Regions from separate parts of the Lentibacillus halophilus genome, predicted to be linked through region 1. Evidence: riboswitches for the same ligand, from Rfam matches in the RefSeq annotation. Region 1 holds a riboswitch; the other holds the start of a gene.
The links. A riboswitch is a leader RNA that binds a small molecule or an ion and turns the genes downstream of it on or off. The one in region 1 is predicted to bind S-adenosylmethionine.
Positions count from the first base shown of each region.

Region 2: another riboswitch for S-adenosylmethionine. It lies ahead of ACZ5Q7_RS08870 (Na+/H+ antiporter NhaC family protein); the one in region 1 lies ahead of ACZ5Q7_RS00655 (sodium:solute symporter family protein).

Region 1 covers NZ_AP043750.1:146,451-149,653, forward strand. The annotation lists gene ACZ5Q7_RS00655 (sodium:solute symporter family protein) at 3-1,610, opposite strand; SAM riboswitch class I at 1,737-1,839, opposite strand; gene ACZ5Q7_RS00660 (MFS transporter) at 1,949-3,203, opposite strand, start outside.
Region 2 covers NZ_AP043750.1:1,796,023-1,799,225, forward strand. The annotation lists gene ACZ5Q7_RS08870 (Na+/H+ antiporter NhaC family protein) at 1-1,188, opposite strand, end outside; SAM riboswitch class I at 1,344-1,457, opposite strand; gene ACZ5Q7_RS08875 (DeoR/GlpR family DNA-binding transcription regulator) at 1,626-2,378, shown strand; gene pfkB (1-phosphofructokinase) at 2,375-3,203, shown strand, end outside.

The sequences.
Region 1 (3,203 bases):
AGTTATGCGCCTTTTTCCCTGATCCTCTGTTTTTCCTCCACTGGACGGATAAATCGAATAACGGTGATAAAGAAACAAAGAATCGCTGCAAATAGAAATAGACCGAACAGACCGTTTTGATAAAGCGGAGAGAAATATATACCATTAATGACCGCACACACGATTCCTCCCGTTAAACCAATGTACGCCAGACGGTCTTTTTTACGCATAAACCAGTTTGCTTGCCGGTCCAACAAGGTAACCACGGTAATGCTGACGACATTCACGGAGCTTCCAATCCAAACGGGGTGGATATGCAAGAAGAACGCATTCGGATCCCAGTCACCCAGATAGTACCATAGCAACCCACTGCTAAATCCTGTGACTAATGCCACCGCGACGGCGCGTTTGGTAACGACAGGCCAGAACAAGGCTGCGATAACCGGCGCAAACGTGGCACTGTTGCGGATTGTCCAGGCGAGTACGTTCCACCACGCTGATTGTTCCGTGCGCATTAAGCCAAATGCAATCATCAGGACCGTTAAAAGCAGCAATGAGATTTTCGTATAGGTGATCAGCTGATTCTCTGTTGCCGCTGGTTTGATCGAACGGCTCACATCACGACCGAGGCTGGTCGCCCCGGAAAACTGACATGGTCCGCCCCATCCCAGGGCACATGCCCATACACCGAGGAAAAACAAGCCAACTAACGGCGCTGGTAGCACGTCCATTAAATACCGGGGAATGGCAATCAAACCTGTTTGGGCCTGAGGAATGGTGACGCTGGCTGATACACCAAATAACACACCACCGATGATGAATGGGATAGCCATGAACCCGGCCATAATCAATCCCTTTTGCCCCTCTTCCGGTGTCCGGGACGACAACGCCATCTGAAAAGCAGCCTGGGCAAGAATAACGTTGACAAGAAAGGTTCCGAACCAGGCAACAATCACCTGCAACCCCACGTTATCAAATGTGAACATAGCCGGTTGTTCGTCAGCAAACGCAACCAAACCGTCGATCCCTGGATGAATGAAAAAGGCAATCACCCCAATGACGACCATCACTGCAAATAAAATCATGTTCATCGACTGTGTAAAAGCCAGCGACCACATCCCGCCTGCCTGCAAATAAACGAACAGCAATATCGCCGTAAACGCAACCGAAAGAGCAAGCGAGATTCCCGTGAACACGTGCAGAGCTGAGGCAAATGCAATGGCCGTAGCAACCGACCACATCGGAAAAGCAAACGCCGTAATCGCCCCTGCGGCTCCTTTAGCCAAACGCCCATAAGTATCACCAATCAGGCCGGACACGGTAACCAGCATCTTTTTCCGGAATGGGCGAATGATCAAAAACGCAATAATAAAAATTTGCATCATTTCGGCAACCCCATACCATACAGCCGATAGGCCGCTTAAATACGACAACTCCAAAATAGAAATATAGGTGGACCCGGAAAACAATCCCGTTATGCAAAAAGCCACAATCCATTTATTAAATGTGCGATTGCCGACAAAATAGCTATCTTGATTGGACAGGCGTCGCTTCGCTATTTGCCCGGCGATAATCAAAGCAATCGTATACCCAACGGCCAGAATAATCATCCATACACCATACGCTGTCATTTTACTCAACTCCTTCTAAACAGATTTGTTTACTTATGATTGATTAAAAAAAGTTCATATTAAAATTGAAAATAAAAAAGCCCCCTTCCGACTATAAGAAGAGGACTGATACAGCTATGGTTCCTCTTCTCATCTGTCAGACATACGTCTGTTGGAGTTGGCACAGTACTCAAACGAGCCCGCTGCCGAGGTTTCACAGGGCCAATCCCTCCACCTCTCTGGATAAGAAGTTCGTTTATTCAAATGTTATACGGTATAATTTACAATGTTTTGACGATGGAGTCAATAGTAACATCACGTTTTTCTTTTATAACGACCCGAGCGGATACCTCGTCTCATTACTTACTTGACCGCAGCCTATTCCGCGCTGGCAGTTTTATCGCCAATAAAACAATCACCAAACAAAAAACAAAACAAATCAATGCTACCAAATGAAGATGAGCTGTATCCATATACGCGTTAAATGCAAGACCCAACAGACTGGATGACAAAATGGCCCCCATATACCGGCTTGTCTGATACAGACCGGATGCTGAACCGGTCTCTTCCGGATCCACATTGTCGTAAAGGGTTGTTTGCGTTGAAATATTATTAAACCCTTGACTCATGCCCAAAACTGACATAATAACCATCAACCATGCTAAAGGGGATGCTTCATGGTATGTTAATAGCAAACCGGTGCCGGTCAGTAACAGGGATGCACCGATCACAAGCGGCAGTTTGGAGCCAAATTGATCAATAAGCCGTCCAGCAATCGGCGCCGTCACGACCCCAAACCCTGCAAGCGTCAGCATAATCAAGCCTGTGTGCTGCTCGCTGTAACCACGCACCTGCTGCAAATACGTCGGAAACCCGAAAAAATAACAATAATATACGACATTGATACTCATAAACTGAATATAAACGAACAAGGCATTGCGGTTTTTCACCAATCCTTGCAAATCAATAAAAGGCTCATCCTGCTTGCGTTCATAACCAATAAAGGCGGCTGCTCCCAACAAAAATAGTGCAAAGGCCCACCAGCGAACACTGGTTTCCAGCGATAAAATAAACAAAATCAAACCGACCATGGCACTCATGAACAGGACAATACCGAGAAAATCTATCCGACTTAATTCGAATGTTCCCTGGCTGGCATTCGGCAGTATAAACTGGGCCAACGTAAACGATAGAATAATAAAAGGAAAATTAATCAAAAAAATGGATGGCCAATCCCATGCCGCAATCAGAAAACCGCCAATGGACGGGCCAAATGCAGCTGATGTCGTTGAGAACACCGACAATGTGGCCAACGCTCGTCCTTGTTTTTGGGTAATATAGGAGCGGACGATGCTCATACCGCTTGGAAATAGCGTCGAACTGCCAACGGCCTGCAACGCCCGGCACCCCAAAAGAAAAGGGAAATTGGGTGAAAATGGGGCCAGAACAGACGCTCCTGCCACTAATAGAAGACCGGCCATGAATAGGCGCTTTGCCCCGAACATGTCACTAAGTTTTCCCATGACAGGCTGACCGGCGGCACTTGCTAAATAAAATATGGAAATAAGCCATGACGCGTCCGCAAACGTTAAGGAAAACGTCTCCTGCAACCTC
Region 2 (3,203 bases), 1.3 Mb from region 1:
AACGCCGGCAACTGCCAGTAATTGAGCACCATAAGGTAAAATCCCCTGAAAGGCACTTCCGAAAATATCCAAAACGCTTGCTGTGCGACGTGGGTCAACACCAAATCGTTCAGCAATTTGTTTGGCCAAAGACCCGACACTGATAATAGCGATGGTATTGTTAGCTGTAGACAAATCAAAAACACTGACTAGACCGGCGATACCAGCTTCAGCTCCTTTTCTGGAGTTAATTCGATTGCTGATCGTGTATAACAGAAAGTCAATGCCGCCATTCACGCGGATAAGTTCAACCAACCCGCCAAGTAAAATGGCTAACAGAGCCAACTCCTGCATGCCGGCCATACCATCGCCAAGCAACGTCATTAGACCCATCACGTCGAAAGTTCCATAAATAAAACCAACCAACCCCGCAAGAATAATCCCGCCGATTAAAACATAAAGAACATTGACACCAGCAACAGCAAAAATAAGGACAGCTAAATAAGGCACCACCTTGATCAGATCAAATGGGTGGTCGCCACTGATCGATCCACCGGTATTCCATGTTAGAGCAATGAAAATAACAGCTGTCACGATAGCAGCGGGAAGAGCTATGAAAATATTCACTCTGAATTTATCGCTCATCTTGACAGCCTGTGTTTTGACAGCAGCGATGGTTGTATCTGATATGATGGATAAATTATCGCCAAACATCGCGCCACTGATGATAGCACCTAAAATAAGCGAGATGCTCATGTCTGTTTGCTCAGCCAGTCCGACACCAATGGGCGCAAGCGCAACAGCCGTACCGACCGACGTACCCATCGAAATGGATATGAAACAGCCGATGACGAATAAGCCAACAATGAGTAGATTTCCTGGCAGGATTGTCAGCCCCAAATTGACGGTGGAGTCGACCGCACCAACCCCTTCAGCAACGGCGGAGAACGAACCGGCCAAGAGATAAATAATGACCATGAGCATAATATTGGGATGCCCCGCTCCTTTGGTCAGGGAATCCAGTTTATCGTTAAAGGCTATGTTTCGGTTCATAAATAACGCAGCCAATACAGCGATAAAGACCGCGACCAGTACCGGCAACTTATAAAAATCCCCACTAGCCACACCGGAACCGATAAATAAAAATAGAAAAATGATAAATGGTATTAACGCCGATGCGCGTCCCTTGTTCAAATCTAAAGAATTCATGTCGTTACCCCCATTCATGATTGTATCAAGTGTATTCAGGCTTTTTGATCAAGATCGTCGAATGATCAATGATGTCATTTCGAAAAGGATATCTGCGCCGACGTTTTTAATGAAAAATAAAAAAGCCCTCCGTTTTGGAAGGCGTCAGTCCGAACACCTTATCTGCCAAAACGCCTGAAACGCGAATTGCTGGAATTGGCACCTTGCCATGAATTAAGCAGGTTGCCGGGCTTCACTGGGCCAGATCCCTCAGCCACTCTGGATAAGATATATGAAATTTGTTGGTAGATAAAAAGTATAATAGACAAGTACAGATGTGTCAACGCGTTCTATTAGAGATATATGAATGTTGTTGATTGATTTTGAATACTTTTGATTGATTTTTGTAATCGTTTTCGATATAATGACCGTGAAAGATGATGATGGGGAGGTGGCGTATGCTTACAAGTGACCGTCATCAAAAAATCATTGATTTAATTAATCAAAAACAAACCGTTACTATTCAGGATGTTTCCGCGATAACGGGAGCATCGGAATCAACTGTTCGCCGGGACTTAACTGAATTGGAAAACCAGCATAAGCTGCGACGCATTCATGGCGGTGCGACCATTCATGAACAGATAAATAGTGAATCAAGCATTGGTGAAAAGGCAACCAAAAACCATCAAGAAAAAACAGCGATTGCCAAACACGCAGCATCACTTGTTGAGGAAGGCGACTGTATTTTTTTGGATGCCGGTACAACGACAATGCAGATGATCCCTTTTTTAAAGGGAAAACAGGTAACCGTCGTCACCAATGGCCTCACACATATTGATTCGCTCGCGGAAAATGGGATAGCCACCTACATGACCGGTGGCTATATGAAGTCAAAAACAAGTGCTTTGATTGGCACACAAACCATGGAAATGCTGGAAAATTACCGGTTTGATGCTTGTTTTATCGGAGTGAACGGGTTTGATACAGTGTATGGGTATACAACGCCGGATCCCGAGGAAGCAGTTGTTAAACGTTCAGCATTGAATTTGGCTCGAAGCAAATACGTACTAGCTGACGACAGTAAATATCAAAGTGTGACATTTGCCGGCGTTGCTGAATTAGATGCCGCTTGTTTGATCACGACGTTGACAGACGAGCACATGCTTAACTCTTTAAAAGATCATACTGACGTTAGGAGCGTGTCGCCATGATATATACGTGTACCATGACACCATCGATTGATTATACGACCTATGTGCAGACCTTTCAAACCGGCGACTTAAACCGTACCGAACAGGTTGCGTACTATCCCGGAGGAAAGGGTATCAATGTATCCCGTGTGTTAAAAAGACTGGGTACGAATACGGCAGCACTGGGATTTGTCGGTGGATTTACCGGCGATTATATAGAGACATTTTTACAGAACGAAGGCATTTTTACCGAATTTGTTCGTACTGGCACGACGACGAGGATTAATGTAAAAATAAAAGCCGATGAGGAAACGGAAATAAATGGTCCAGGTCCTGTTCTCGGAGAAAACCTTCAGGCGCAATTATTTTCCAGACTGCAGGCATTACAGCAGGGGGATACGGTCGTGCTTGCCGGTCGGATACCTGACAGTATTCGGGATACATTTTTGGAAAAAGTCGGTGAGTTATGCCGGACACGACACGTGCATCTTGTTGTGGATACGTCCGGTCCAAGGTTAAAAAAGCTTGCTAAACAGCAGCCATTTTTAATGAAACCGAATCAGGAAGAATTAGGCGAACTGTTTGATACCACGATTCATAATTGGCATGACGCACATTCGTGCTCGCAGCAATTAGTGGAACAAGGTGTGAGTAATGTGATTGTGTCGATGGGTGGGACAGGTGCTCTCTTTGTCAACAGCGACATCGCCCTAGCAGCATCGGCTCCTGATGGCCATGTTGAGAACACAGTTGGTGCGGGTGATTCGGTAGTTGCCGGGTTTTTGGCTTCTTATGAAAAAGGATTAAACATGGTGGAGGCTTTTCAATTCGGTGTCGCTTGCGGCA